3 regions of the Pelorhabdus sp. sgz311002 genome follow, and region 2 is predicted to be linked to each of the others. Evidence: riboswitches for the same ligand, from Rfam matches in the RefSeq annotation. Region 2 holds a riboswitch; each other region holds the start of a gene.
What was found. Region 2 has a riboswitch for glycine ahead of AC0NJP_RS11590 (amino acid permease). Riboswitches for the same ligand answer to the same signal wherever they lie in the genome.

Region 1 (10,733 bases), on a different contig from region 2:
ACGTTGGCACTAGCAGCTGGCGGAATTCATAGCCCGGCCGATGCGGCTAAGTTTGCGAAAAATGAAGTTGTTGTTGAAAATGGTCGCCTTACAGGCATGACGAAAGAAACGACAAATTTTTATCTTTGGTCTAAGGTTGTCTATAGTGATGCAGAAATGCGGGCGGCTCTAAAAAAATCCAATGATTTACTCTTGAAAACAGGCATTACATCGATTCATGATCCCGGTGAATTTGGCGCACAATCATTTCAGTTGATGCAGCAAGCTTGCTATAATGGGGAGTTCAAGCCTAGGGTCTATGCGATGCTGCACAGTGTTTTTGGTAAGCCTTTTTCTAAAAAACTCTGCGATGATTTTTTGGCGCTGGGACTGCAAAGCGGGATTGGCGACGAAAGATTTAAACTAGGTACGTTGAAAATTATGATTGACGGCGGTACTAGCGGCCCGTCCTGTGCGACCCGCCAGCCTTACAGTCATAATGAGAAGCTGCCAGGAATTTTGACCTGGACCCAGGATGAGGTTAACGCTATGATTGCGACGGTACATACGGCGAATTGTCAAATGACAGCCCATGCTGTAGGCGATTTGGCAGTAGAAATGATGCTTACAGGCTATGAGCAGGCAGCGGCGAAGTATCCCCGTGAGGATTGTCGCCACCGTATTGAGCATTGCGCTTTAACTGATGAAGCGCTGATTGCTCGTATGGCTTCCCTTGCAATTATTCCTGTCTCAAATCCGGCATTTATGACGATTAACGGTAGTGACTATCGCCGTTACTATGGCGATAGAGCCGATTATATGTTTGCGGCGAGAAGCTATATTGACGCGGGGCTGCGACCGGTAATCGGTAGTGATGCGCCAACTTGCGAAGAGAGTGTGATGCGCGGCATTGACGGCTCGGTCAATCGCCGGGATCGACGAACCGGGGAAGTGATTGGCGCTAACCAAAAGATTACTGTGGCAGAAGCGTTGCGGCTGTACACGATTAACGGCGCCTATGCGAGCTTTGAAGAAAACATCAAGGGAAGTATTGAAGTGGGAAAACTGGCTGATCTTGTTGTTCTCTCCGAAGACATTCTAGCTTATCCCGAGGAACAGTTGATGGATATTCAAGTGGACCTTACCATGATTGATGGCGAGGTAGTTTATGAACGGCTGGAAGGCTAGAATATTCTCAATTTGATAAGAAATCTTTTAACGAAGTGAATTGACAGAAAATATTTCCTCTCATATACTTAAAAAAAGACGGTTTTACAGCTTTACTATTTTAAAACTTTATAACTAGGAATGATGACTGCGGGAGAGACGCCTTCGAGGCGCACCGAAGGAGCAAAGCTTTGTTCAAACTCTCAGGTAAACAAACTGCAGCCGGACCAGACTCTGGAGAGCACACAACGATGTGTCACCGATGGGGACTCCGTCAGGAGTAAATCTCTCAGGTAAAAGGACAGAGAACAAGAGTGAAACTACACTGTTGTTCTCTGTCCTTTTTGTGTGCTCTAAAATCAATGGTATTTTCTTCATTAAAATGATAGGAGTGATGTAAGTGACGGCAAAACGAACCCCTCTCTACGAAACCCATTTGCGTTATGGTGGTCGAATCGTGGAATTTGGCGGCTGGTCGCTGCCAGTTCAGTACAGCGGGATTAAAGAAGAGCATCTGGCAGTGCGGACGAAGGCGGGACTGTTTGATGTGTCCCATATGGGAGAATTTCTGGTCACAGGGAAAGATGCTCTAGATTTTTTGCAAAAAGTAGTGACAAATGACGTAGCGAGATTACAAGAGAACCAGATTCTTTATTCACCCATGTGTTATAACGACGGCGGCACTGTTGATGATTTGCTTATTTATAAATATTCGGCTGAGCAGTATCTGGCGGTAGTGAACGCGGCGAATATTGACAAGGATTGGGCCTGGATGGAAGAAAATAAGGCTGGTTTTGCTGTTACGCTAGAAAACCTGTCAGATCAGACAGCCCAACTGGCGCTGCAAGGGCCTGTGGCTAAAAAGATTCTTGCCAACCTGACGGATGCTCCCTTAGCGGATCTCACCTATTACTGGTTTTGGCCGGAAGTGATTGTTGCAGGCAAGAAGGTACTATTGTCTCGCACTGGTTATACCGGCGAAGATGGATTTGAATTATACTGCGCACCTGAGGATGCTGCCGATCTATGGGAAGCGATCATGGAAGTTGGTAAGCCTATGGGGCTTTTGCCAGCAGGTCTTGGTTGTCGCGATACACTGCGCTTTGAAGTCTGCTTTCCTTTATATGGTCATGAATTGACCGCAGAAATTACGCCGATCGAGGCGGGAATTGGCTTTTTTGTAAAAGTTGATAAAGAAAATTTTAATGGGAAAGAAGTGTTGGCAAAGCAAAAACAAACGGGGCCGCAGCGCAAACTGGTGGGGATTGAAATGGTCGGCCGCGGTGTGGCTAGAGCGGAATATCCCGTCTTTTGCGGCGAAGAAAGAATTGGCCAGATTACAACAGGCTCTTATGGACCGTCCCTAGATAAAAATCTCGGACTGGCTTTAATCAACAGTGAGTATGCCCAAATCGGTCAGGAGCTTTTTGTGGAGATTCGTGGTAAAAAAATTGCTGCCCAAGTGATTTCAAAACCATTTTATAAACGGGAGGAGAAATAATGATGAACATTCTAGCAGAATTAAAGTATTCGAAAGATCATGAGTGGGTTCGGGTTGAAGGCGATATGGCTTATATTGGTGTAACCGATTTCGCACAAGCACAGTTAGGTGATGTTGTGTTTGTCGAGCTGCCAGAAGAAGGTCGCGAACTAACAGCTGGTGACAGTTTCTCTGTCATTGAATCAGTAAAGGCTGTTTCGGATATTTATGCGCCAGTTAGCGGGAAAATCGTAAAGGTCAATATGGGGCTAGAAGATGCGCCAGAATTGATCAATCAAGATCCTTACGGTGAAGGCTGGATTGTTGCTGTAGAAATTTCCAACTTGGCTGAACTTGACGCTCTGTTAGACAGTACAGCCTACGAAGAACTTGCGGCCGAAGGGGGCCACTAATATGGCCTGGAGCTATTTGCCTCATACGGAAGAAGACCGTCAGGCGATGCTTCAGGCGATTGGCGCTTCTAAGATCGCTGATTTGTTTGAAGATGTGCCAGAGCGTGTTAGGTTGCAAGGTGATTTGCCCCTGCCAGCGCCCTTGTCGGAGCACGAGCTTGCCAGTCATTTACGGCAGCTTGCGCAAAAAAATGATAATCTACAGGATTTTACTTGCTTTTTAGGCGCAGGCGCCTATGATCGCTATATTCCCAGCGTGGTAGCTCATGTACTGGGGCGATCGGAATTTTATACGGCTTATACGCAGTACCAGCCAGAAATTTCGCAAGGGTATTTGCAGGCTCTCTGGGAGTATCAATCCATGATCTGCGAGCTTACGGGCATGGCTGTGGCCAATGCATCTATGTATGACGGCGGCACGGCGTTAGCGGAAGCGGCCATGATGGCGGCCTCTGCTAAGGGAAGAACTAAAATTCTCTTAGCGCAGACGGTTCACCCTCATTATCGGGAAGTTTTCGCTACGTATGGCCGTGATAAGGAACTGGTGACAGTAGCAGCGCCTTATGCTGACGGAGTGACTGACTTAGTCAAGCTAGAAGAACTTTTCGATCAGGACACGGCGGCGCTCATTGTTCAATATCCTAACTTTCTGGGGTCGATTGAAGATATAAAAACATTAGGGGATTTAGCTCATAGATACGGCGCCTATTTGATTGTAGCAGCAGACCCGATTGCGCTCGGAATACTGGAAGCGCCAGGTCATCTAGGTGCTGATATTGTTGTCGGCGAAGGACAGGGATTGGGATTGCCGCTTTCCTTTGGCGGACCCTATCTTGGTTTTTTTGCCACAACGGAGAAGTTAATGCGCAAAATGCCTGGTCGCATTGTCGGACAGACGACAGATACCCGGGGAAATCGCGGTTTTGTGTTGACGCTGCAGGCGAGAGAACAGCATATTAGAAGAGAAAAGGCTACGTCGAATATTTGCTCGAATGAGGCGCTTTGCGCTCTAGGGGCGGCTGTTTATTTAAGCGCTCTCGGCAGAGCAGGATTGCAGCAGACAGCCGATTTGTGTTTGCAAAAATCTCACTATGCCTACACGGAACTGCTAAAGTTAGATGGCTGTGAACCAGTTTTTTCGCAACCCTTCTTTGCGGAATTTGTGATCAAGGTAAAAACACCGCCAGCTCTGTTAAATCAAAAACTGCGAGAGAAAAAGATTCTAGGCGGTCTCGATCTGGGAAAATATTATCCAGAACTTACGGGGTGTCTATTGCTTGCCGTAACCGAAAAGCGAACGAAGGCAGAAATTGATTCTCTTGTTCAGGAAATGGGGGCGTTATTGTGAAAGAGAGCCAAAAACTCATTTTTGAAATGACGAAGCGTGGTCGCTGTGCCGTAGATTTACCAAAACTGGATGTACCAAGCCAAGCAGTGACTGCTTTTATTCCCCCAGATTTGCTGCGGCAGGAACCGGCGGCATTGCCGGAAGTGAGTCAGCCTGATTTGATTCGACATTACACGGGACTTTCCAATCGGAATTTTGGTGTTGATTCTGGTTTTTATCCGCTGGGATCTTGTACGATGAAATACAATCCGAAAATTAACGAAGATGTCTGCCGTTATGACGGCTTTGCTGCGATCCACCCACTTGAGGACAGTGCTTCCGTGCAAGGCGCTTTAGCGCTTTTGTATGAAACAGAGCGATATCTAGCGGCGATTGCTGGCATGGAAGCCGTTACCATGCAGCCTGTGGCTGGGGCTCACGGCGAACTGACTGGGCTAAAACTGATTCGCGCCTATCATCGGTCGCGCGGTGAAGTGCGCACAAAAGTGATTGTACCTGATTCGGCCCATGGGACGAATCCCGCTACTGCTGCCGTCTGCGGCCTAACTATTATTGAAATTAAATCAAATCCCGACGGCTCGGTCAATCTGGCAGCTTTGCGCGAAGCAGTTGGGCCTGATACAGCAGCTTTGATGTTGACAAATCCTAGTACATTAGGTCTGTTTGAACGCCAGATTGAGGAAATTGCCGCGATTGTTCATGCTGCTGGGGGACTCTTGTATTATGACGGAGCAAATATGAACGCCATTATGGGAATTGCCCGTCCTGGTGATATGGGTTTTGATGTAGTCCATTTTAATCTGCATAAAACTTTTTCCACACCGCACGGCGGCGGTGGTCCTGGTTCCGGTCCTGTAGGCGTTAAAAAAGAACTTGTACCGTTTTTACCTGTCCCGGTGATTACGCTTACAGGTGGTCAGTATAATTTTGATTTTGATCGACCGTTATCGATCGGCAAAATGCATTCTTTTTACGGGAATTTTGGCATTATTGTCAGGGCTTATGCTTATATGCGCACTCTTGGTGCGCAAGGACTTCGGCAGGTCAGCGAGGATGCTGTATTAAACGCCAATTACTGTCTGAGTCAGCTAAAGAGCGATTATGATTCTCCCTTTGACCGTCATTGCATGCATGAATGTGTTCTTACTTCTAAAAAACAACGTGAATTTGGCGTGAAAACTCTCGATATTGCCAAACGACTCCTTGATTACGGCTATCATCCGCCAACCATCTATTTTCCGCTCATTGTGGAAGAGGCGCTTATGATTGAGCCGACAGAAACAGAAAGCAAAGAGACGTTAGATGGTTTTATTGCTGCTATGCAGGCCATTGCGGCAGAAGCTCAGGAGTGTCCCGAAAAAGTTATAGGGGCGCCGCATGATACGATAGTTGGCCGTCTCGACGAAACAACAGCGGCGCGAAAACCGGTGGTACGATGGCAGAGTTAAATAGAAAAGTCATTTTTGCGTATCCGAATCAGACAAAAGCGATTACTTTGACAGGCAGTCGCTGTGACTTAAAATGTTCTCATTGCGGCGGGCATTATCTCCAAGGCATGAAACCAGTCACCGCGATTGCGGCAGAGAAACAGCGCGGCGCCCTCAGTTTTTTAGTGAGTGGCGGCTGCCTCGCTGACGGTCGGGTTCCTTTTGGTGATTCGCTAGAGCTTTTGGCAGAGTTAAAGCAGGACGTCCGCTATAACCTCCATGTAGGACTGATCGCCGACGATGAGATTGAGAAAGTAGCTGCTCTAGCTGATACGGTTTCCTTTGATTTTGTGGGGGATGATCGGACGATTCAGGAGGTTTTACATCTCAACCGCACGGTGGCCGATTATGCCGCTTGCTACGAGAGCCTTAAACAGCACTGCAGCGTTATTCCTCATATTTGTATTGGTCTCTATGGCGGCGAAATTCGCGGTGAGTACCGAGCCTTAGAAGAATTACAGCGACTAGGAGCTGACAAAATTACTTTTATAGTGTTTACGCCGACGAAGGGAACCTCTTTCGCCGATAAAAATCCACCGGCTTTGACAGAAGTAGAAAAAATTTTTGCTGAGGCAAGACGCTTATTTCCTCATATACCGCTGCAGCTTGGCTGTATGCGTCCTGGCGGCGCTTATCGGCGGGAACTTGATTGTATGGCGATTCAAATGGGATTAAATGGAATCGTAAATCCAGCTAAAGATGCTGTCAAACTAGCTGAGGAACTTGGGTTACAGCCTGAGCGGCGAGAGGAGTGCTGTGTGCTATGACAATGTGGAAAGTATCAGCAGGGACAGCTGCCGTGATGGGGAAAAAACGCTTAAAAAGTGATGCTATGCCGACTACGGCCTATGTCATGCTTGGCGAAGATTGTCAGGGAAACTGTTCGTTTTGCGCGCAGTCGCGACAGAGTAGCGGCAATAAAAATTATTTATCGCGGATTACCTGGCCGAAAATAGCCGAAACAGAGGCTGCGTCAGGCATTGCTGCCGCTTGTACAGCTGGCTCCTTTAAACGCATTTGTCTTCAAGTTGTGAATAGTCAGGGCAGTATGGCCGAGACGCTGCAAGCTCTTTCAGTTTTGACTGCTGAGGGCAAGGGGGAGCTGATGGCGCCTATTTGCGCATCTAATTATATTGTGAATTGCGACCAAGCAGGGGAACTACTGGCTGCTGGTGCTGAAAAGGTTTGCTTAGCTCTAGACGCCGCATCGCCTGCGGTTTTTGCAACAATGAAAGGCGGCGATTTTTCACTGCGCCGTAACCTTCTATCAGATTGCGCTGCCACTTTTCCTGGTCGAATGGCCACGCATCTTATTATCGGCCTGGGCGAAACTGAAAAAGAGGCGGTACAGTTTCTAGCTGATTGCTTAAAGGAAGCGATTACTGTGGGACTCTTCGCCTTTACGCCTGTAGCGGGAACCCCGCTGGCCAATCGAAAGCCGCCGGAGATTGGCGTGTATCGCCGGATTCAAATGGCTTATTATTTGTTGCAGCAAGGCTTTGGTTATGAAACCATTTTATTTCATGGCGATCGAATCAGCGGTTTTAATCAAGTGGATATTTTATCAGTTTTTGCTAGCGGAAAAGCCTTTGAGACGTCAGGTTGCAAGGATTGTAATCGGCCTTATTATAATGAACGGCCAGGCGGTACGATTTATAATTATCCCCGTCCGCTGAGTGACGGAGAAATTTTGCAGGCGATTCGCGAGAGCGGTATAGGCGGTGAAGGGCAAGATGCTTTGGCGTGCTGTTGATACAGGTGAAAACTCAGGCGCGGTAAATATGGCGATCGACGAGGCCATTATGGCTGCTGTGAAAGCGGGAAAAGCGCCGCCAACGTTGCGGTTTTATGGCTGGAATCCAGCTACTTTAACACTGGGCTATTTTCAAAAGGCTGCAGCAGAGATTGATCTTGCGCGCTGTCAGGAGAAGGGGATTGCTGTGGTGCGTCGCATGACTGGCGGCAGAGCGGTGCTGCATGACCAAGAAGTGACCTATAGTATGATTGTCAGCGAAACGGAACCGAATATTCCCCGGACGATTACGGCCTCCTATCATTATTTTAGTCAGGGACTGCTTAGGGGATTAAAAAATTTAGGCATTGATGCGCAGCTAACCATGCCAAGAGCTGCCTACAGTCAACGGCGAAAAGAACATTCGTCAGCTGCTTGTTTTGACGCACCGGCTCAGTACGAGATTACGGTTGCTGGCGCGAAGCTTGTAGGCAGCGCACAAGTGCGAAAACACGGTGTTATTTTACAGCACGGCTCTATTTTGCTTGATTTTTCGCCAGAAGACCTGGGGGCTCTGTTACGCGTTGATTCCGAAGAAATGCGGCAGCGTCTTACCAAGCTTCTAGGTAACTCGGTTACAGCGTTGCGTAAACTGCAACGAAGGCAAACAACTTATGAAGAAGTATGTGAAGCTCTGTGCGGCGGATTTTCACAGGCTTTAGATTTTCATTTAGTGCCAGGAGCTTTGACAACTGAAGAAACTGCAGAAAGTAAGCACTTGGTTCAAGAGAAGTATAGTCAGGCGGCGTGGAATTTGCGGCGCTAATAAGGAGAGAATACGATGGATTATGATATGGCCGTTATTGGCGGCGGCCCCGGTGGTTATGTAGCGGCGATTCGTGCGGCGCAACTGGGAGCGAAGGTGCTGCTCCTGGAAAGAGCAGCACTTGGCGGCGTTTGCTTAAACCGCGGCTGTATTCCTACGAAAACGCTGCTAAAAAGCGCTGAAAAGTGGCGCGACCTAAAGCGGCTGAATGAATTTGGCATACAGATTGATGGAGCTTCGTTTCAGTACAGCAGTGTGCGCGAACGAATGCTGCAAGTTACTGCGACGATGCGAAAAGGCATAGAACAGCTCATGGGGAGTAATCACATTACCGTGAAACGAGGTATAGCCAGTTTGTGCGGTATACAGCAAATTAAGCTTCAAACAGAACAAGGCGATGAACTGTATACTGCGGAAAAAATTATTATAGCTACAGGCTCTGAAACGGTAAAATTGCCGGTGGCTGGCGGTGACTTGCCTGGCGTGATTGATAGCGACGCCTTGCTAAACTTGCCAGAACTGCCAAAGCGGCTTGCCATTGTCGGAGCAGGCGCTGTGGGCGTAGAATTTGCTGCCATTTTACAGACCTTTGGCTGTGAAGTGACACTAATTGAAATGGCATCGACGATTTTGCCAAATGTAGATAGCGATATCGTAAAGCGCATGGCTGTGATGCTGCGAAAACAGGGAATTAAGCTGTTGACAAAGCGGACAGTCACGAATGTTGCGGCAGGGACACCCACTAATGGTAATACTTCAGAGCTAGTAGTTACCCTGGCTAACGGCGATCTAATGGAAACCATTACGGTGGATAAAGTTCTCGTTTCTATTGGTCGTAAGCCTCTTGCTCATGATTTGGCCTTAGAGACTGCCGGCGTTGCTTATTCAACTAAGGGGATTGTAGTTAATGAGAAACTTGAGACGAATATAGCGGGGATTTACGCTATTGGTGATGTTACCGGAAAGTATATGTGGGCTCATGCGGCTTCCGCGGCAGGAATGATCGCTGCCGAAAACGCCTGCGGACAAAATCATACTGTAGACTATGCGGCTGTACCTAGCTGTATTTATACCACGCCGGAAGCGGCGATGGTTGGTATTACTGAAGAGACGCTAAAAGCAGGCGGCAAAGAATATAATGTAGGTAAATTCAATTTTGCTGCCAATGGGAAAGCGGTTTCTATGGGTGAAACAGATGGTTTTGTCAAGATGCTATCGGACAAGAAAACTGATAAGCTACTTGGCATGCACATCTTAGGTCCTCATGCGAGTGACCTCATTATGGAAGGCGTTCTAGCTATGCAAAATGGCTTAACTGTGCAAGCTGTTGCACAAACGATTCACCCACACCCTGGGTTAGCTGAGGCGATCATGGAATGCGCTCATGGCATTGGCGGTGTGATGATTCATCAGGCGCCGATTCAGAGAAAATAAGGAAACGAAAATAATAATAAAAAAATAAAAGAAGCGCTTTGTCAAACCTGAAAATCAAAGTACAGGTTTTGGCAAAGCGCTTCTTTATTGTAGAATCGTCATATAAACGGGAATGGCAAAGACGGCTAACAGCGTAGTTAATGTAATAAGAATAGACGCATACTCACTATCGGCTTCATAGACCTTGGCAAGAACTGCGGTTTGGGTCATAGCAGGTAAGGCCGATTGAATGACAAATACCTTTTTCATGAGTTCAGGAATCGGGAAGAATGAAGCTACAAATAAAACAAGAAATGGTGAAATTAGAAAACGCCCAGTTAATACAAAGAAAATATCTTTGCTCAGCTTCAGTTGACTTCGCTTTACGCCATACATAGAGATCCCAATAAATAACATAGATAAAGGGGTTGTCATACCACCAAGATATTTGCAGGTATTCATCAGAAAATCGGGCAAGTGAACATCTAAGAGAATTAGTAGTACCGCTAGGGAGAATCCCATAAACGGCGGGGAACAAACTCGCTTTAAGCTAGCAAGGCTAATGAGTTTTGCTGGAGCTTGTTTGCCATCTAAGCTAATCGAGTAGTTGCCAATGGTCCAAAAGAGAAAAGCATTGGCCAGAAAATAAACAAGAACATAAGGCAGGCTTTTTTCACCGAAGAGCGCTAAATTGACTGGTACGCCAACGAATACAGAGCTAGAGCAAAAGAAGGCGGAACGAAATGTACCTTGGTGGTTTTTTGGCACATTGATGATTTTAGAAATGAGAATACTGACCAAAAATCCTAGCAGCATTGATAGAATCGGTACGATAATTCCCGAAAAGAGCGGAATAAAATGATCTTTATCAAAGGTGCTGAGCAGGTT
Region 2 (10,733 bases):
TTCAGATACTCCAAGTTGGTCCAACTGGCCGTAATGGCTTTTTGCATCATGGCTTCAGTGGGACTTTCAATGAATTCGATAGCGCGGCTGTTATTTTCCAGCGCGGTTTGTTCCATTTCGCTAGTAGGGTTTTTAATATGTTTTAGCATGAGGCCGTTTCTTTTGACAGCAAGCAGCTTCATTTCATCAGTGGGATTCTTGATCGAGGTGAGTGTATAGGGATTTTGCCGGATTAATTCCAGAAAGGTTGTATTTTCCATAGACCGATTTTCCTTTAGTCCGTATTTTTGTTATTATAATTATTACTTACGATTTTCTATCAGAGCTAAATCAGATTTATTATATCACTCGCGACTAGCAGGGTCTATTATATAATAAAAAGACGATTTCGCAGCGAGGCTAGTATCAGCCGCTGCACTGGGCGATGAGAAAGGGTTTTTACATGATGGTAACAGAACAAAGATTTTGGGAAGAACTGGAGAAACGTGGTGTAGTACTTAACCAAGTACAACGTGACGCAGTGTTGCATAATCAAGGCGCGTTGCTGCTGCTCGCATCGCCAGGCTCGGGAAAAACAACAACGCTCATTGCGAAAATCGGCTATCTGATTGCGGTACAAGGTGCTGCTTCGCGGCGGATTAAGGCGGTCACCTTTAGTCGGGCGGCGGCGGCAGAAATGGACGGGCGGTTTCAAGCTTTATTTCCGCAATTGGAGTCTGTTGAATTTTCGACGATTCACAGTCTGGCCTTTCGAATTGTGCGGGATTATTTTCGTCAGCGCCAGGTGGCGTATCAACTGATTGAAGGACAAGCGGAGCTGAATAAGGGGCAGATTTTACGGGATATTTTTAAAATCCTTACAAAGGAAACGATGACGGAAGATCAGATGGATGAGCTGACCACCTATATTAGTTTTATCAAGAACAAGCTTATTCCCCGGGAAAAGTGGTCGGAAGTGGATTGCAGTGTAAAAGGGGCGGCAAAAATTTTAGAAGCCTATGAGGCCTTTAAGACAGCGGGCGAGACACTGTTACTTGATTATGATGATATGCTGCTCTATGCCTATAAGACTCTGGACTCAGAAGTGGACTTGCTGAAAAGATACCAACAGTGTTATGACTATATTTTAACAGACGAAAGCCAAGATACGTCGCTGGTACAGCATTTTATCTTGGAAAAGCTCGTCAAAGCTCATGGCAATCTTTGCGTAGTGGCTGACGATGATCAATCAATTTATAGTTGGCGCGGCGCCGAACCTGATTATTTGCTGCACTTCCGCGAGGTTTATCCAGCGGCGCGGCTGTTATATATGGAACAGAATTATCGTTCTTCCCGCAATATTGTGATTGCCGCCAATCGGTTTATTCAGCGCAATGCCCAGCGGTATCCGAAGCAGATGTTTACGGAAAATCCTTATGGGGCGCCCATTGATATTCGCTGTCTCAGTGATTATAAACAGCAGGCTAAGTATTTGATTGAGACGATTCGACAGGCGGTTGCGAAAGACAGTATTGCCATTTTGTACCGCAATAGTTCATCAGCGATTATCCTGGTGAATGAATTGGAGCGAGCCGGTCTTTCCTTTGCCATGCAAGATGAGGACAAGCGATTTTTTTCGCACTGGGTTGTAGCTGATATTTTAAACTTTATGCGACTTAGTTACTCTGATAAACGCATTGATATTTTTGAAAAGGTTTTTGCGAAGATGAACGGCTATATTACGAAACAGCAGCTAGAAGCCGTAAAAGAGTTAGGAAATCATGAGTCGGTATTTCAGAATTTACTCCGCCATGTACCGCTGCAGGACTATCAGTGGCCGCTCATTGAAACTTGTCGGGACGTAATTATTTCTTTAAAAGAAAAAAAGCCTCTGGCAGCCATTGCGGCAATTCGCCATCAGCTTGGTTACGACAAGGCCTTAGATCGAATGTGTGACCGACTGGGGTTTCGCAAGGAATATCTCTTGGGCATTTTAAACACACTCGAGGAGATTGCATCAGGACTTGATAGTGTCGAAGCCTTTGCCAACCGGCTAAAGCATTTAGAAACTGTGACTAAGCAGGCGAGACAGAAAAAAGATCATCAAGTGACTCTGTCGACCTTTCATAGCGCGAAAGGAATGGAGTTTGACAAGGTCTATATGATTGATTTGATTGAAGGGATTATTCCTGCGGCCAGCGATGTAACAGAGAAACAGCAGGGAAAACCAGCGGCGATGGCCGAGGCGGTTCGTCTCTTTTATGTGGCGATGACGCGAGCTAGACATCACCTTGAATTGATAACTTATGAGAAGCGCGATCAGGAAAAAGTCAGTGAGTCGCAGTTTGTTATGGCCATACGCCATATGGTAACGCCGCCCAAGGCGCCGTCGCCGCAAGCTTGGCAATCCAAGTGTCAGCCACTGTCCGTGAAAAGTCCCTTTGCAAGCACGCGGCTAGTGCCAACTCAGCCAGCAAAAGTTTTATCGCCTACCGCCATTCGTAAGCGCGAGGGGCTGAAGGTAGGCGCTCATGTTAGACATGCTCGGTTCGGTGAGGGCCAGATTACGGCGCTCAATGCGGTGAGTCTCGATATTCAGTTTGCCGACAAGGTGAAAACTTTAGCAGTTGCCGTGTGTTTAAAGGAAGGCTTTCTGGAGCCTGTCCGCTAAAGTAGCGATAAAAGATATTGGCTAGGAAAGTAAGCTATTAACTAATGATCGGGATTTATTGTAGCTCATATACGCACAGAAAAGAAAAGTGTTTGTTTAAGGTTGACAATTTCTGTGAAGAGTGCTAAAGTATGTAACTGTACTATCAAAGTGAATACCGAACTTCGTATGAAGGTAACGGGAGAGAGATTAGCAATAATCCGCCGAAGATGTTATGCTTTCAGGCAAAAGAACCGTTACTGGACGAACCTCTGGAGAGCCTCAATTGAGCACCGAAGGAGCAAGCTGATACTAAATCAGTGAATCTCTCAGGTAAAAGGACAGAGCAGACAAAGCTATTTTCTTGCTGTTTTATTTTGAGGCCAAATTTTTAAATTTGGCCTCTTTCTGTTTTTCTCGAGGCTGGTATTTGGCACGTAGTAACAGAACGGAAGGCGGGATACATATGTCAGAAGAACAAACTTTATCACGGGGGCTGAAAAATCGTCATGTTCAGCTGCTGGCCATTGGCGGGGCGATTGGAACAGGCCTGTTTCTCGGTTCAGGTCGTTCGATTCACTTAGCGGGGCCATCGATTTTATTTGCCTATATGATTACAGGCACGATTTGTTTTTTTGTAATGCGGGCGCTAGGCGAATTGCTACTCTCTAACAGCAAATATCATTCTTTTGTGGATTTTGTCCGCGACTATATGGGTAACGGCGCTGCCTTTATTACGGGTTGGACATACTGGTTTTGTTGGATTTCCTTGGCAATGGCCGATGTGACGGCTGCGGGGCTGTATATTCAGTATTGGTTTCCCCATATCGCGCAATGGGTTCCCAGTCTCATGATTTTAGTTGTGCTGCTGATTATGAATTTGACGGCGGTAAAGCATTTTGGTGAAATGGAATTTTGGTTTGCTTTGATTAAAGTTGTGGCGATTCTCGCACTTATAGTAATTGGTTCGTTTATGGTTATCAAAGGGTTTGCGACTGACGCTGGCCCGTCAAGCTTTGCCAATCTCTGGAGTTACGGCGGTTGGGTTCCTAACGGAATCAGCGGGTTCATTCTTTCTTTCCAAATGGTTGTATTTGCTTTCACGGGGATTGAATTAGTCGGCTTGACTGCGGGGGAAACGGAAAACCCCGAAAAGGTTATTCCCAAGGCCATTAATCATATTCCACTTCGAATTATTGTGTTTTACTTTGGCGCTCTCTTTGTCATTATGAGTATTTATCCCTGGACGGCGCTCAGTCCGGCAAAAAGCCCTTTCGTGCAGGTTTTCTCGGCAATCGGGATTACTGCAGCGGCCACGATTGTCAATTTTGTTGTCTTAACTTCGGCGGCATCGGCTTGCAACAGCGGTATTTTTAGTACGAGCCGCATGGTTTATGCTTTAGCGAAAGAAAGCAACGCACCAGAATCAATGAAAAAATTAACTTCCAATCAAGTACCGGCGAATGCTACGCTCTTTTCGGCTTTTGTTGTACTATTAGCCGTGATTCTACAATATATTATGCCAGAAAGCGTCTTTGTTTTGATTACCAGTATTTCGACGTTCTGCTTCATTTTTATCTGGGCGATGATCACAATTTGTCACTTGAAATATCGTAAGACGAGACCAGACCTTGCGGCGAAAAATAAATTTAAAATGCCTCTATATCCGGTGATTAATTATATTATTTTAGCTTTCTTTGCCTTTGTATTAGTCACCTTGGCTTTAAATGAAGAAACACGCGTTGCTCTGTTTGTGACGCCAGTATGGTTTATTATGCTTGGCGTGATTTATAAAGCCGCGAAGAGCAGAACGAAAGAAGCCGAGGACGGCGAAAGCAGTTTAGCTTAATAAAGTGAAAATTTTGTCAATTTAATAGAGGAATTCTAAAATTTTGCTAGAAATAAACATGTAAGCTATGTAAGCAAAGAAATAGCTTATGAGAAGGCCTATGCTTCGGCGGGGGCCTTCTTTTTTTATCAACAAGGAAAGGGAGGCTAACGATTACTTTTTACTTATTTACATTACAGTAGCGAAAGGATTGAGGCATATGAATTTTAATCACCTAAAAATCGGGAAAAAACTCTACTTAGGATTTGGAATTGTTATGGTGCTCATGCTTTTCGTAGTAGGTTATTCCTATCTTCAATTTACTGCTGAATCAGATGCTATTGCAATGAATGTTCATACCTATGAAGTGATGGGTGAGGCCGATGCAATGTTAACGAGTTTGGTGAATATGGAAACAGGCGAGCGTGGTTTTGCTTTGACGGGGAAGGAAGATTTTTTGGAACCTTATAAGCAAGGTACAAGCAGTTTTCAAGAACACTTTAATAAGATAAAAGACCTTACTTCAGATAATCCGAAACAGCAAGAACGATTGACAAGTTTACTGCAGTACGAAAGATCCTGGTTGGCGGCAGAAGGCGAAACATTAATTAATCTTCGACGGCAAGCTGTAATGGGCCAGGGGAAGATAGAGGATGTAATTGCCTTTGTACAGTCAGGCAAAGGGAAAGCAAATATGGATAGCATGCGGCAACTTCTTGCTGATATAAAAGGAGAAGAACAGGGGCTTTTAGCAAAACGGTCGGCCGAACTTAAAAGTGGTGAAGTTCGAACGAAAATAGCTATGTTTGGCGGTAGTGTGATAGGGGTTTTGCTATCGGTCATACTAGCTGTTTTGATTACAAGAGGAATCACGAAGCCGATCAATCTTTTGTATCGGGAACTGACGAAGCTTGTTGAAAATGGCGGCGATCTGCGGCAAAGTATCCAAGTAGAGGCAAAAGATGAAATTGGTGATTTGGCAAACGCGGCGAATCAGTTTCTTGCGGATCTCCGGCAAATTATGGCCCAGATATTGAAAAATGCACAGCGAGTTGGTTCTTCCACGGCAGATTTAACGGAAAATGCGGAACAATCCGCTCAGGCGACGAATCAAGTGGCTGGGGCTATATCGGAAGTGGCTCAGGGGGCTGCTAAGCAAGTACAGGCAGTTACGGATGCTTCCGCGGTAATTGAGAAAATGTCTGCCGGAATTGATCAGGTAGCAGCGAACGCAAGCGTTGTATCAGGCGTAGCGGAAAAGACCGCAAAAGCGGCTGCCGAAGGGGATAAAGCTGTGAATGCTGCCATCGGGCAAATGGATATTATTGATCAGTCTGTATCCAGTTCGGCTAGGTTTGTTACAGTTCTTGGCGAACGTTCAAAAGAGATCGGACAAATCGTCGATGCTATTTCTGGCATTGCGGGCCAAACGAATTTACTGGCTTTGAATGCAGCGATTGAAGCTGCTCGCGCCGGGGAACAGGGAAAAGGCTTTGCTGTTGTAGCGGAAGAAGTACGCAAGCTGGCGGAACAGTCACAGGAAGCGGCGAAGCAAATCGCTGGCTTAATTAGTGAGATCCAAACTGATACGAATAGTGCGGTTACAGCGATGAATGAAGGAACACGGGAAGTTAAGGTGGGGGCTGACGTAGTAAAGACAGCTGGAAAAGCTTTTCAGGATATTGTATCACTCATTGGCGAAGTTTCGTCTCAAGTCAAAGATATTTCTGCTGCTATTCAGCAAATGGCGGCAGGCAGCCGACAAGTTGTAGTGACAGTCCGGCAGATTGATACAATTAGTAAGGAGGCGGCAGAGCAAACGCATACGGTTTCAGCGGCGACAGAGGAGCAGTCAGCTTCTATGGAAGAGATTGCTGCTTCCAGTCAGGCTTTAGCCAAAATGGCAGATGAGCTGCAACAGGCTGTAAGTAAATTTAAAGTATAAGGCTTGTTAAAACGAGATTTGCCTATTGTGTAAATTTGTTTCGTGTGATATGGTAGATAAATATTTTATTTTTCGATAAGGCAGGCATTTAAGAATGAAACAGTCTTCTACGTATCAAACGAAACAATTGGTTATGGCAGCTTTAGGCATCGCACTCGTGTTTATTTGCACTTCTTTTGTTAATATTCGTTTGCCCATTGCGGCAAACGGCGGACTCATTCACTTAGGCAATGTACCTCTCTTTATTATGGCGATTCTTTACGGTCGCTGGTTTGGCGCTTTTGCTGGTGGTATTGGCATGGCTTTATTTGATGTAGTTGGCGGCTGGTTTTTATGGGCGCCATTTACCCTTGTGATTGTTGGGCTAATGGGTTATGTTGTCGGTGCAATTTGTGAATCACGGCAGAGTTTTTCTGCCTATGTTTTAGCGTTGCTAGCAGCCTGCCTGATTAAGGTGGTTGGCTATTATGGGGCGGAAGGTATTATTTATGGCAACTGGGTGGCGCCAATGCTATCTGTTCCTGGCAATCTGGTACAGATTGGCGTAGCTGCAATTCTTGTCCTGCCCTTGGCTACCAGATTAAAAGCATATGTGAAAAGGTAAAAGAAAATTATAGGAAGTAGCTGTTTATTAAATAGCTATTTAGAAATAGCTTGTTTTGAAGTTTTAAGACTGCCTTTTGGCAGTCTTTTTTTGACTAAGGTTTTATTAAAGGTATATTTAAAAGAAAGTAGAAAATAATTACTATAAAGTAAAAATGATAATCATCAAATGGAAACGAACATTATTAACTGGAAATACTCATTACAAAGCTAGAACAATCATCACAAAAGGAAATCATTCAGTGAATAAATGGGGGGATATTTTTATGGAAGAACAAGAATTACAACAGCAAGTACTCGATAAATTAACCAAGGTTTGTTTATGCAAAGGCATTAGTCGGGCGACGATGAAGAAGACTATTGCGGCAGGGGCTGATTCGGTAGTCGCGGTGCAAAAAAAGACAGGAGCCGGGTCTGGCTCCTGTCATGGACGGCGTTGTACGCCTAAAATTGAAGCATTGTTAGAAGATCATTTGCTAAGCAGCGATTAGTCCGGGAAGTAATATTGAATCCACATAATCACTTCTGATAACGAGGGATGAGGCGTCATTGTTTCACCGACACTTACAATGGAGCGGGGATCAAGATTGCGAACTAGGCGGGAACGTCTTAAGTTTTCCGTTGTGGGTGAAGCAATATGGTCGTGGACGGGTGTCAGACGCGTTTCGCCAGCATTCATCAGATTGACGAAAGGCTGAAGTAAAATCGAGGCTTGTGGTCCGACGATATGGATGCCCAAGATATTTTTCGTTTCTTTCTCTACAATTACTTTTACGAAGCCGTCTTCGGCATCGCCAGGATTGAAGCCAAGAGCGAAGCCTTTTGCGGTAGCGGAATAATGGTGCTTGGCCGTGGTAATTTCGTAGCCTTGTTTGAGTGCTTCTGCTTCGGTAAGCCCTACGTGGGCAACCTGCGGGAAGGTGTAGGTTACGGCAGGGACAATATCATAACGAGCCCAGCGCCAGTCACTGGGGTGATGGTCGCCAAAGAGGTTATGAGCTAAAATATCGGCTTCATAGTTGGCTTTATGGCGAAAGGGCGCTTCGCCGTTGACATCACCTAACGCCCAAATTCCAGCGGCGCTTGTTTCCAGAAATTCATTGGTAACAATCCAGCCGCGATCATTCATTTCTACGGCGGTATGTTCAAGCTGCAGTGTGTCCGCATTCGACTCAATTCCGGTGGAGAGCATGATTTCCTGCGCTGCGATTTCAATAGTTTGGTTGTTTGTTTTATCAAGGAGGCGAAGGATTTTTTTATCTTCACCTTGTTCTACTTGCAGCGGCTTATGATTGACGAGGACTGTTATGCCTGCTTGGCGCAAGCCCTGCAGTAAGTGAGCGGAAATTTCGCTGTCTTCTCGCGGTAATAGGCGGACATTTTGCTGAACTACCGTTACTTTCGTGCCAGCAGCGGCAAATACGTGGGCGAATTCTGTGCCGATGGGGCCGCCGCCGATGATAATGAGATCTTTAAAGGGCTGAGCCGGATATTTTTCACCAAAGAAAGTTTCTGATGTGAGATAGCCTGTTGCTTCGAGTCCCTCAATTGTGGGGATTTTCGTACGGGCGCCTACGGCGAGAATGATTTTTTCGGCGGTAAATTCCTCAGATAAGGCGCCATCAGGCAGGGTTACCTGTAAGGTTTTTTCGCCAGTGAAGTGACCGATTCCCCGATAAACATCTAGTTCTTCGATGGACTCATAGTAGGAACGCAGTTCGTCGCTTTCATTTATTTTTTTCCAAACGCGTTTTGTTACAAGTTCCCAATTCATCGAAGCAGGCGCTACATTGACGCCGATTTTTGGTAGTTCCTGAATTTCTCGAATATAATCTGCTGCCGTAACCATGACTTTCGTAGGAATACAGCCTCGTGTTAGGCAGGTTCCGCCAAATTTCCCTTTTTCAATTTGGGCGCATTTTAAGCCTTGTTTTAAGGCGGCATCTAAGACAATATTCGCCGCCCCTGTGCCAATTACGACAACATCGTATTTTTTCATGACTGTTTACTCCTTTTCAGAATAAAGGTGATCTTTTGCCAGAATCAAGAAGCTTTCTGATTTAGACTTTTACCAAGTAATTTCGCCTATTCGTAAGCAATATCCTTGAAAAGTCTAGCTGTTTAAAGGTTTTTTTAAGAATCATTTAATCATCAGACTATTTTTTTCGATATAAAGAATGAGAGGTTTTTAGCTGGGAGAAGAGAAGTCACAAAGCGAAAGGTGTGGCGTTTTATGGCGATACATATTAACAATTCCGTTAATTCATATTTGTTTACAAAGATTTTTTTGAATCAGAATAGTTCCAAGGTAGGTCAGAACGACTCCTTTTTGACAGATTACATGAATCTTGCGGCAAATAACACAACATTTTCCATTAATTCAAATTTATCAGCTGCAAATTTTAAAGCGAAGCAGGAAGAGTATCAGAATCAGACAGCTGGTTTTAAGACGGCTATTAGTAATTTGCAGACAAGATCGCAAACCTTAACAGGAACTGCGAGTGTGTTGAATAAAAAGTATGTTTCGGACTCGACGGGGGCTGTTACTGGTGAAGCTAAAACCGCAGCGAAATCAGCCACTTATGATGTAAGTGTAGAAAAAGTGGCCACAGCCCAGCAAAATCAGGGAAAAACTCTTACGGCTACTGGCTTGGGTGGAATTGGCGCTGGTGTCTATACGATGGGGCTTACTGTTGGCAGCGGTGCAGAAAAGCAGATCACTGTTAATATTTCCGGTACGGATACAAATAAACAGGCTCTCACCAAGATTGCTGACGCGGTCAACCGTAGCGGCAGTAGCGTGAAAGCGGAAGTGAAGACAGCCAATGATAAAACATATTTGGCGATGGAAGGCCAAACTGGTGCGTCGTCGTCCTTTTCTGTCCGTGATATTTATGGTAATCTTGCAAGTCAGAGCAATTTAACAAATCAGGTAAAACAGGCCCAGGATGCACTATATACAGTAAATGGCGTTAGCCAAAAGTCAGCGTCTAATGCAATCAAGATTGATAATGGAAATGTGAACCTAACCCTAAAGAGCACTACAGTCGGTGCAGAAAAAGTGACTGTTGGACCTGATGCGAATAAGACCATTAGTGCCGTACGTGATTTAGCGGCAACATATAATGAAATTAACTATAATATCCAAAACTCTGAGAATGTGACAAAGCGTGGCGAAACGATGCTAAAGGGAATTCAAAGTCAGTTTGATGGAATTCGTCGCAGTCAATATGAGAAAATTGGCATTACCATGGATCGTAAGACCGGTAACCTTGCTGTTGATACGGAAACACTGACAAAGGCATTGAAGACAGACGCTTCTAATGTAGATCGACTGATTTCTGGTCCTAACGGGTTAGCTACAACGGCGGGGAAAATTGCAAAAACAGCGCAAAGTACACCAACTTCAGCTTATTTCCAAGCGCCGACTATGAGTAATTACTTACAGACAAATAATAATACGAACTACTATAATTATTCACAGTCTTTATTTCTTGACATGATGTTGTAATCTATATCAGCCTGCACTTTGACGAATTCATTGCTGCAGGCTTTTTTACGGTTTGTGACAGACTTTTTTAATTGCAGTTTGGAAAGTTTCTCGATTTATTGATTGGATAATCATGGGAACCAGGAAGTTCTTCAAACTCTGGCGAAAGTAAACCAAGCGATAGGTGAGGTGTTTAGTTTGTTTGTGAAAAATGGCCTTAAACAAGGCCCATTTTGGC
Region 3 (10,733 bases), on a different contig from region 2:
GGCCGCCGCCAATGCAAAGCGTAGCTAGGCCGATCTTTTGATCGCGCTGTTTTAAGGCATGAAGCAATGTAACAAGAATCCGCGCCCCGCTGGCCCCAATCGGATGACCAATTGCAATCGCACCGCCATTGACATTCACTTTTTCTTGATCAAAGCCTAATTCTTTACCAACAGCCAAGAATTGCGCCGCAAAGGCTTCATTTGCTTCAATTAAATCAAGATCCGCTACAGAAAGACCAGCTTTCTGCAAAGCTTTCCGTGTAGCAGGAATCGGACCAATCCCCATAATGGACGGATCCACGCCAGCTGCACCATAGGAACGAATCTTCGCTAACGGCGTAAGCTTTAATTCGGCGCATTTTTCAGCGCTCATAATGACAAGCGCCGCAGCACCGTCATTAATTCCCGACGCATTAGCAGCTGTCACTGAACCATCTTTACGAAAAGCCGCCTTGAGTTTACCTACTGTTTCTTTAGTCGTACCCGCTTTCGGATATTCATCCACAGCAAAAACAGCCTCGCCCCGACGAGTTTTCAAGGTAACTGGTACAATTTCTTCTTTAAAAGCCCCCGCTTCAATGGCAGCAATCGCTCGTTGCTGTGATAATGCTGCGAGCTCATCTTGCATTTCGCGGGTAATACCAAACTTCTCTGCCACATTTTCGGCGGTAATACCCATATGATAATCTTCAAACGCGCACCATAAACCATCATGGATCATACTGTCAATTACTTTACTATGGCCCATACGATAGCCCCACCGCGCCTGATTGCCTAACAGATAGGGTGCATTCGACATGCTTTCCATGCCGCCTGCTACAATAATATCAGCATCGCCCGCAATAATAGCCTGTGCCGCTAGATTCACCGTCTTCAAACCACTGCCGCAAACTTTATTTACAGTAAATGCCGGAACTTCTTTCGGAATCCCCGCCTTAACAGCAGCCTGCCTTGCCGGATTCTGGCCAAGACCAGCCTGCAATACATTGCCCATAATCACTTCATCAACAAGCTCTGGATTCACTTTTGCTCGGCACAAGGCTTCACGAATTACGATTTCCCCTAATTCTACCGCCGACAGTGACGCCAATGAACCATTAAAACTGCCAACAGCCGTACGTACAGCACTCACAATAACTGCTTCTTTCATTAAAATACCCCCTCACAGTTTTCTCTCTTATTCTGGCAAGAGTCCCTTTGGCTCTCACGGTCTTTATATTGCAAGATCCATACCAGCTTTTCCGACAAAAATTAGACTTGGCTTTATTTGCAGAAAAGCCGTTCAAAATATACGTTTTCTTTAAAATAATCTGAAAATTAAAATGATAACTTTGTCTAACATGTCTATTATTTTGTTCGTATCATGTCTTGTTTTTCATCATTTGTGTCTATATACTGCAATTCCCGATAATTCTCCAAAAAGTTCACCGTCTTATTAAGTATATTTTTTCACAAAATATGTAAGAGCAGCAGGAATTCTAAATCATTCCTGCTGCTCCTATTTTTACAAAATTTCTTGTATTATATTCTCTTCCATCGCTAATCAGGGATTGACTGTAGCTTTAAAGACTTGTTTGCCATCTTTCATTTCGATGATTACCGCATTTTTTACGGCATCATGCGTCGCATTCAATGTAATATTTCCCGTAATTGCAGCAAAATCTTTTGTTGCCGCCAAAGCCTCACGGATCTTCGCCGGCTCTAAGCTATTAGCCTGCTGAATGGCGTGAATCAAAACATTGGCTGCATCATAGCCAAGTACCGCCATCGCATCAGGCGATTGGCCATATTCTTGTTTATAGGCAGCCACAAAAGCCTGCGATGTGGGATTTGTGTTATCAACCGCATAATGGTTCGTGAAATAAGTATTGTTAAGCGCTTCTGGCGTAGCAATCTCTACGAGTTTAGGCGAATCCCAACCATCGCCGCCAAGCATGGGCGATGTGATTCCAAGTTCTCTAGCTTGTTTTACAATCTTGCCTACTTCTTCATAATAACCAGGCACATAAATAATATCAGCATGTAACCCTTTGACTTTCGTCAAAATCGTTTTGAAATCCTGATCTTTCTGCAAATACGCTTCTTCAGCAAGCACGGCGCCGCCACCCTTAGTAAAGGCATTCTTGAAGAAAGCGGCCAACCCTTTACTATAGTCACTGCTGTTATCGACAAGAATAACAGCGCTCTTCAGTTTCAAATTATTTAAAACAAAGTTGGCGCCAACGGTCCCCTGGAAAGGATCAATAAAGCAAACTCGAAAAGTATAATCCTTTACCTTACCAGTGCCTTCGTCGACTGTTACTTTGGGATTTGTCGCCCCCACTGCCAACAGCGGTACTTTTACCGACTCAGCTACGCTCGAAGCGGCAATGGCATTAGAACTAGAAAAGATACCGGTAACAGCTGCTACACGATCTTGTGTCGCTAGTTTCGTCATGGCATTAGCCGATTCAGACGGCTCGCTTTTATTATCAGCCACTACGGCTTTAATTTGTTTTCCCAAGACGCCACCTTTCGCGTTCGCTTCTTTAATCGCTAGCTTCGCTCCATTCGTAGTAGAATTTCCCATGGTAGCGTTGCCGCCTGTTAATTCATTCAGTAGACCAATTTGCACTTCATTGGAAGAACTAGCGCCACAGCCCCCTAAAAAGCTGGCTGCCATCAGTACCAAAAGCGCCGCTGTCATACTCCGAAACCATTTTTTCCCCATCTCAAAATCTCTCCTTTTACAGCTATCGCTGCTTTCTTTACTGATCTGCGATGTACCTTACATGCAACGATGCCAAAAAGCTCCCCCAAAAACAAACAGAGTCAAATCAGCTATGATTTGACTCTGGAATCACAAAGAAAATACGAATAAAACAAACTAAATACATTCGCACTTTTTGTCTCTGTCCTTTTGCCTGAGAGCTTTGCCAGCAATTCTGCTGTATTTCACCTTCGGCGTCCGATGCGCTCGGATCTCTCCAGAGTCCCGTCCCTTTACGATATCACCCAATTTTATGAGTACCTGAGAGTTTTACTCCTTCGGCGGGCTGATTCAGCCTCTCTCTCGCAAACCTCATCCGGAAATATGTAGTTTTAGTGTGTACATCGAAAACGTTTATAATTATAAAACAAGATAGCTTAATATGCAAGTGTAATTAAATATAAAATTACACAGAAAATTTTTCTACGGCTGTCTTTAGATCTACAGCAAGATCAGCTAACCGTTTACTTGCCGATGCAATTTCCGCCATAGATGCAGCTTGTTCCTCTGTAGCGGCAGAAACAGTTTCAGCTTCCGCGGCTGTCTTACGACTCACTGTATCGACACCGTGAATTTCCTTAGCTACTGATTTGCTATGATCCGCCATTGTTTGGATCGAATCAGAAATCCCCTTCATCTGCTCTGATAAAGCTACAATGGCTATCATAATATTTTCTAGGGTTTTCCCAGCAGAATTCACGACTTCCCGACCAACGCGCACCCCTTCTGTACCAAGCTGTACCGCAGCAATCGCCTGATCCATATTCGTTTGATTTTCCTGAATCAGTAAAGTAACTTTCTGGGCAGCCTGATTGGATTGCTCAGCTAATTTCCTTACTTCTTCCGCTACGACGGCAAACCCACGGCCTTGCTCGCCGGCACGAGCCGCCTCAATTGCGGCATTCAAGGCCAATAAATTCGTTTGGCCAGCAATTTCCGAAATCATTGCCACGATCGGACGAATTGCATCTGATCCTTTTGCTAATTGTTCAATCGCGGCGGCTACTGCTTGTGACCCCGAATTAATCTGTTCCATTTGCCCTACTGCCTGTCCAACCGCTTTCTGGCCAATTTCAGCCTCTTTCGCCGTATTTTGAGCAATTCCCGCAGCAGCTTGAGCCGTCTCAGCTATTTGAGCTGTGCGATTCGACATGTTATCAATAATTTCAGCGATATGAGTCGCCGAAGCAGCCGTTGCCGCCATACCGCCAGCAATTTCCGTAATAGAATGCGCCACTAAATTCGAAGCCTGCGCCGATTGATCAGCGCTTTCCCTAAGCTGACTGCCTGAACTATTCACTGCCTCCGCTTGCTGTTTCACCCGCTGCACAAGCTGACACAGCGTAAGACGCATATCCGCAAAACTTTGCGCCAGTTGTCCCAGTTCATCGTCTGACTGCACTTTCGACGCAACAGGGCACAGATCCCCTCGGGCCAAAAGCTGGCATTCATCGCGAATCCATTGAATCGGTTTAGCAAAGTGATTACTAATCCAAATGATAAAAAACACGGCAGCTAATAAAGCGGCTATCGAGACAAAGAGCAGTGTTTTGGCCAATCGGTTCGTCGCTGCAAAAACTTCCGCCTCAGGCGCTGATACAATCGTAACCCACTGCTTCCCTCCTGGTAAGGAAATCGGCGCAAAGCCAGCCACATGACTAACCCCATCGAGATTTTTATATTGACCAATGACCGTCTTGCCACCAGCAACCGACGTAAAGTGAGCCGTAAACCGACTATCCACTTCTGGCAGCGTCGTTTTGACAGCATCACTAACTTTGCGATCCATAAAATTCACGTTGCCAACAAGTTCAGGTTGGCGCGAATGACCGATGAGCATGCCGTTATTGTCGGCAATCGCTACAAAACCAGTTTCCTTGAAACGACTGTCTTTAATTAAATCAGTAACCTTATCAAGCGATACATTGCCAGTAATAATCCCGGTCAAGTTTCCTTGCTCCAAAACAGGAACGGCAATGATAACCCCCATGCGCCCTGTCCCTCTTGTCAATATGGGGTCAGAAATATAAATCTTTTTCGTACTAACAACCGCTTTTACGTAGTCACGATCTGCTACATTTGTAGTTGTTCCATTATAACGAACCCCTTCACCCGACGGTAAAAGGTAGTTAATATTATCAAAATTACCGATACGGTCATGAGTTTCTTGTAGCAACTTGACAATCAGCCCCATATCATTATGATTTTTCACAGTCCAGTTACTAGCCAAATTTTCAAGATCAATAACCCGTTCGTTAATAGCATCCCGCACTTGATGTGAGTAATCAGAACTCATGGCCAGTGCTGTTTCTCTGGCGCTCTGCTCTAAGGCTTGATTGGAAAAATAATAGCCGATGCCTGATAAAATACTAAAGGCAAATAATAAAAATGGTAATAATAACAACATGAGTTTCGTACGAACTGTTGTGATTTTCATCGCCATTCTCCTTTCAATTTGTCAAATCATTTCTCCACAAAGCTGATCCGTTTCTCTCCTATCTTCATTGAATGCTCCTAGCATCATTATCGAATAAAACTAAATCCAAGTAAAGCAATTTTTGTCGATTCGTGGATTATTTTCATTGAATAAGACGATCACAATTCACTGATAAGCCTGACTTGTATTCACCGACGCCTAGACTTATAATAAAGACACCTTATTTTAAAAATTACGCCTCTGATCATCTGAGCAGAGGCTTCTTTTATCGCGCATTTTATTACTTTTTCCCAGGAGGCCTTATGATTGAAAACCATCCTGATTTTCCCATTGAGGAGAATCATTTAGCCGCTACAATCCAAGAAATGAAGCAAGTCATGACTGACCTCGCTTCTGATATTGACAACCGATTTACGAGCATGCAGCAGTCGCTGTTGATCAAAGATGAGGTCAGCGCCTATGTTCACGCTATGTTACGCGGCGATCACGCCAGTAAAATTCAAGATATTGAAAACGCCCTGCCATCTCCTTACTTTGGCCGTGTTGACTTTCGCGAAGATGGTACCGAAGCGTTTCAAAGCTACTATATTGGTCGTTGTAAAGTGACGCGTCTGCAAATTAACGGGCCCGAAGATTTTCTGATTTTTGACTGGCGCGACCCCATAGCTACCGTATTTTACGAATGCTACGGCGGCCGGGCTTCCTATGAAGTCTTAAATAAATACCACTATGAGGGCGACGTTCGCCTAAAACGGCAATATAAAATTGAAGCAGGTCAGCTCAAAAATATGGTAGACAATTTCATTTTAGATCAGATTCTTTCGAACCAACAAGAAGCGCTGCTAGCCGACCCTTTATTGGTAGACCGTCTGAAAGAAGGCGCAGCGGAAAAACTAAAAGACATTGTCACATCGATTCAGGCTGAGCAAAACAAAATCATTCGCGAGCCTTTAAATCAAGTCACAGTCATTCAGGGCGTAGCTGGTTCTGGCAAAAGTACGATTGGTCTACATCGACTCTCCTATCTTCTGTACCGCGAAAAACTCAATCCCAAAAAGCTCATTGTCATTGCACCCAACCGAATTTTTCTCGATTATATTTCGGAGCTGCTGCCGGAAATCGATGCTGCCGATGTAACTCAGCTCGTCTGGGAAGATCTTGTTACCGCTATTACGGGCATTAAACGTCCCTTAAGTCAAGCAGATCGTCTTGATACACTGTTAGCGGCCCAAGACAAAAGCCGCATTCAAAATATTGAAGCCAGGGCTCGTCTCAAAGGCTCGCTCGATTTTCAACGAATTTTAGAAAATTACTTAGCACAAAAGATTCAAAAATACTGTCTAAAATTCGAAGACATCAGCCTATTTGAAGGAAAGTTGACGATACCAGCAAAAGACCAGTTGGAGCGCTTTTTGAGCGATGCGGCCGTTCCCTGCAATGAACGACTGCGTTCCTTAGTCAATCTTGTCACTTTTAGAGTGACAAATTATCTAGATGTTCTCGCCGCAACTCACAAGAAAAAAGGCCATGATGACAAAGAAATGACGCAGCTACGGAACAAAGCAGATGCTTTTCTGCAAAAATTCGGCAAACGTTGGCATTCTCTTGATCTATTAGAAACCTACCAGGAAATTTTCACAGTCAAAAGCGCCTTTAAGCTTGTAAAAGAAAAAAATTATGATCTCGAAGATATTCGGCAGCACACGCTGACTACTTTAGGGGCAGGCGAGCTTGATCGGGAAGATCTGGCGCCACTAGCCTATCTCGCTCTATTGCTAGACGGCTGGCGTCAAGTCGACAAATATGATCATATTGTAATCGACGAAGCTCAGGATTTAAACGCCTTTGAATTTGTCGTCTTAAAACAGTTGTCAACAAACGGCTCATTTACAATCATGGGTGATTTATCCCAAGGAATCCATTCGTACCGCAGCATTGGCAGTTGGAATGTGTTGCTGAAAGAAGTATTCAGCCAAGATCGAACGGTCTATCGGGAAATTCTGTATAGTTACCGCTCCGCCAAAGAAATTGTTGATCTCTTCAACCGCGTCATGCCCAGCGGTCACAGCAAAGCCATTCCAGTTTATGAAATTGGCCGCAAGCCTACTGCTGAAAGAATTCATTCTGTAGCGCAGGGAGCAGTCAGTTTAATGAAGCGCCTTAGCGATTTAGTACAAAAAGGCGTAAAATCCATCGGCATCATCACCAAGCTAGAATCTGAAGCAACACTGCTCTATGAAGAATTGAAGCAGCAGAAATGTTTTTCCGACCTTGCCTTGCCTGTTCATTTAATTACAGGCGAAGCGGCTTCTTATCAAGGCGCCATCTCACTCGTGCCAGTCTCGCTCGCCAAGGGCCTTGAGTTTGACAGCGTCATTCTCTGGAACGCCTCCTTGGAATCCTATAAAAATACGCCCCTTGACTCGCGCTTACTCTATGTAGCTTTATCGCGGGCCATGCATGATCTTCATATTATGTATCAAGGAACTCTGACTCCCTTATTGCGTAAAAAAAGCGATCCTACCTAAGTAGAATCGCTCTAAAAAACTTGCTTAATCACTCTCAATCAAAGTCAAAACCCTGCTCAGCCAAAAAAGCTTTCATGTGGGGGCGCTGTTTCGTTTTCATCATAGCCGCCACGCCGTGGGTCCAGCTTGTTGTCCGCTCGCCAGCCGTTCGCTTCGCATAATACTCCGCCACTTGTTGGTCATACTTAGCGATAAGCGCAGGATCATCGGGCGTATAGGCATCTTCTTTTAAAATAGCTTCCAGTGGCAGACGCGGCTTTACATCATTCACCTTAGCCGGATAACCAAGGCACATACCAAACACAGGATAAACGTATTTAGGAATCGCCAGAAGCTCACAAACTTCACGGGGATGATTCCGAATTCCGCCAATATAGACCCCGCCAAGTCCGGCTGATTCAGCAGCAGCCATTACATTTTGCGCCGCTAAGGCCGTATCGACAGTAGCTAAAATAAAGGCTTCCGCCGCGCCGGGAAAGATCGTCTCACCATGGAGTTCACAGGCTTGCTGCAACCGTTTTAGGTCAGCGCAAAACACAAGAAAGACGGGACTTACAGCCACATGCTTTTGCTGACCACATAACACAGCTAATTGCTGGCGTTTTTCCTGATCGCGCATTCGCAAAATCGAATAGGCCTGAATATGGTTTGATGTAGCCGCTTGCTGGCCAGCTAACAAAATTTCTCTGAGTAGTTCATCAGCAACAGGTTTTGCTAAAAAATCCCGTACAGAACTATGCTGCTGTAACAGCGCAATGGTATCAGTCATAAAAAGCCCTCCTAAACACATTTTGTTTTATAACGAACTCTGTTGCTATAGAGTTCTTGTTTCTAAAAACAAATCCTGCTACTGCCGCCGCTTCCGTTGCAGTTTAAGCAATCTAGCTACAAGCGCCGTAGCCCCAAAGGCGAGTCCGACAATAAACCCAACCCAGTAGCCAAAAGCGCCGAAAGCCGTAAAGTGAGAAAGAAACAGCCCAAGGGGCAAGCCAATGACCCAATAAGACACAAAGGCTACAATAAAAGGAACATTTACATCTTTATAGCCGCGTAGAATCCCTTGAATGGGAGCAGCAACCGCATCGGATAACTGAAAGAACGCGGCATAAAGCAAGAACTGCTTTGTTAATTCCCATACGTCATAATCATTCGTATATAAAGTCGCTACTTGCCCATTATATAGCCACAGACCGATCGCACAGAAAGCCGCTAGGGTCAAAGCGGCGCCAAGACCTAGATAGGCATACTGTCTGGCATCCTGTTCCCGTTTGGCGCCGACCTCAAACCCAACAAGAATCGTTAGCGCCATACTCATGGACAGCGGCAGCATATAAACAAGGCTGGCAAAATTAATCGCCGCCTGATGAGCAGCGATCGTTACAGTCCCGAAAGCCGCCACTAACACACCGACTACGCCGAAGATACTTGTCTCAAAAAAAATGGACGTACCAATGGGAACTCCCAGTTTGAGTTGAGATTGCCAATCGCGCCAAGCAGGACGCGGCCAAGTCGCAAAAATTCGGTAATGGCAAAAGGGCTCGCGCTTCAGCACCGTAACCGCGAGAATGAGCAAAATAAACCAGTAGCTAATGGCCGAAGCATAGCCAGCGCCAGCGCCACCTAGACGAGGAAACCCCCACTCACCATAAATTAGCAAATAATTCAGCAGAATGTTCAAAGGTAGAACACCGGCCGTAATCATCATGGTAATACGCGTGTAGCCTAAGGTATCGACAAAGCTGCGCAAAATGGTACTCATGAATAGGGGCATTACGCCAAAAGCAATGCCGCCAAGGAAGCGGCGAGCAATTGTTTCTACCGCTGGTTCTAGCCCCATAGCGGCAAGTACGAACGGCAGGAGTACTATGGCGCCGACAATAACAGTAAGACCCATTGCCGCAGCTACATAAAGCCCCTGAATGACGGCACGAGAAATCGCTTGCTCGTTCTTCGCGCCGTGAAACTGGGCAATGAGCGGCGTAATGCCGATTAGAATGCCGTTAATCCCCGTAAATACAGGCATCCACAAGTTTGTGCCAATCGCTACGCCAGCTAAATCAAGCTGACTGGCATGCCCTGACATCATCGTATCAAAAAAACTCATAGCACATAAAGCAAGTTGGGTAATTAAAATAGGGAATAAAATCACGGCAAGCTGTCGTAATTTACCCTGTATCGTTTTCTTTTCTTCCATCATAAACTCCTTATAGCTAAAACATGATCTTTCTTAATAGTAACCTACTAGAACAGTTATGACAACGAATGTAAATTTACCATCGCTCAAGAGCAGGACTTTTCCTGTTTTTATAGAAACAAAATCGATAAAGCCGCGCAATCAAAGAGACATACTTGGCGTATGTCTCTTTATCTATTTTGAAGGGAGTGACTTTTCTTGCTGTCCTATCTCACTCAGCGTCTGTTCAGCGCGCTGCTTGTACTATTCGCCATTATTACGATTACCTTCTTTCTCATGCACGCCATTCCCGGCGGTCCCTTTACTGCCGAAAAAAATGTACCGCCAGCCGTACTTAAAAATCTTGAAACACACTATCATTTGCAGGACCCGCTTTATAAACAATACGGCGATTACTTAACAAGCCTACTGTACTTTGACTTAGGTCCCTCCTTTAAATATGAGGGGCGCCTCGTAAGCGATCTTATCGCTGAAGGCTTCCCCGTATCTTTTGAACTGGGAATGCTTGCCCTTGCTCTAGCTTTAGCCATTGGCATCCCGGCAGGATCTTTGGCGGCCCTGCGTCAAAACAGCTGGCCTGACTACGTGTCAGTTTTCTTTACTACTCTGGGCATGTCTATCCCGGGATTCGTCTTGGCAACACTGCTTGTCTACGTCTTTTCCCTACAGCTAAACTGGCTGCCTGTAGCCCTCTGGGAAGGCCCGTCCTATGTAATTTTGCCGACGATCGCCCTTGCTGCTTATCCGGCAGCTGCCATCGCTCGTCTTACCAGGGCTAGTATGCTCGAGGTACTAACGCAGGATTATATAAAAACAGCCAAAGCC

Region 1: another riboswitch for glycine. It lies ahead of gcvT (glycine cleavage system aminomethyltransferase GcvT); the one in region 2 lies ahead of AC0NJP_RS11590 (amino acid permease).
Region 3: another riboswitch for glycine. It lies ahead of AC0NJP_RS08780 (ABC transporter substrate-binding protein); the one in region 2 lies ahead of AC0NJP_RS11590 (amino acid permease).

Annotation. Positions count from the first base shown of each region.
Region 1 is NZ_JBWBCL010000006.1:71,928-82,660, reverse strand. Features, by position in the region: gene AC0NJP_RS10855 (amidohydrolase) at 1-1,167, shown strand, start outside; glycine riboswitch at 1,288-1,375, shown strand; gene gcvT (glycine cleavage system aminomethyltransferase GcvT) at 1,547-2,647, shown strand; gene gcvH (glycine cleavage system protein GcvH) at 2,650-3,039, shown strand; gene gcvPA (aminomethyl-transferring glycine dehydrogenase subunit GcvPA) at 3,041-4,387, shown strand; gene gcvPB (aminomethyl-transferring glycine dehydrogenase subunit GcvPB) at 4,384-5,835, shown strand; gene AC0NJP_RS10830 (radical SAM protein) at 5,823-6,641, shown strand; gene AC0NJP_RS10825 (radical SAM protein) at 6,638-7,627, shown strand; gene AC0NJP_RS10820 (lipoate--protein ligase family protein) at 7,608-8,432, shown strand; gene lpdA (dihydrolipoyl dehydrogenase) at 8,448-9,866, shown strand; gene AC0NJP_RS10810 (AEC family transporter) at 9,951-10,733, opposite strand, start outside.
Region 2 is NZ_JBWBCL010000007.1:36,854-47,586, forward strand. Features, by position in the region: gene AC0NJP_RS11580 (hypothetical protein) at 1-260, opposite strand, end outside; gene AC0NJP_RS11585 (ATP-dependent helicase) at 443-2,650, shown strand; glycine riboswitch at 2,819-2,896, shown strand; glycine riboswitch at 2,900-2,976, shown strand; gene AC0NJP_RS11590 (amino acid permease) at 3,096-4,478, shown strand; gene AC0NJP_RS11595 (methyl-accepting chemotaxis protein) at 4,678-6,402, shown strand; gene AC0NJP_RS11600 (ECF transporter S component) at 6,497-7,006, shown strand; gene AC0NJP_RS11605 ((2Fe-2S)-binding protein) at 7,272-7,496, shown strand; gene AC0NJP_RS11610 (dihydrolipoyl dehydrogenase family protein) at 7,493-9,004, opposite strand; gene fliD (flagellar filament capping protein FliD) at 9,335-10,516, shown strand; gene AC0NJP_RS11620 (SpoIIE family protein phosphatase) at 10,700-10,733, shown strand, end outside.
Region 3 is NZ_JBWBCL010000004.1:226,823-237,555, reverse strand. Features, by position in the region: gene AC0NJP_RS08785 (acetyl-CoA C-acetyltransferase) at 1-1,150, opposite strand, end outside; gene AC0NJP_RS08780 (ABC transporter substrate-binding protein) at 1,544-2,710, opposite strand; glycine riboswitch at 2,882-2,980, opposite strand; glycine riboswitch at 2,993-3,065, opposite strand; gene AC0NJP_RS08775 (methyl-accepting chemotaxis protein) at 3,156-5,186, opposite strand; gene AC0NJP_RS08770 (HelD family protein) at 5,489-7,714, shown strand; gene nfsA (oxygen-insensitive NADPH nitroreductase) at 7,749-8,483, opposite strand; gene AC0NJP_RS08760 (MATE family efflux transporter) at 8,562-9,911, opposite strand; gene AC0NJP_RS08755 (ABC transporter permease) at 10,107-10,733, shown strand, end outside.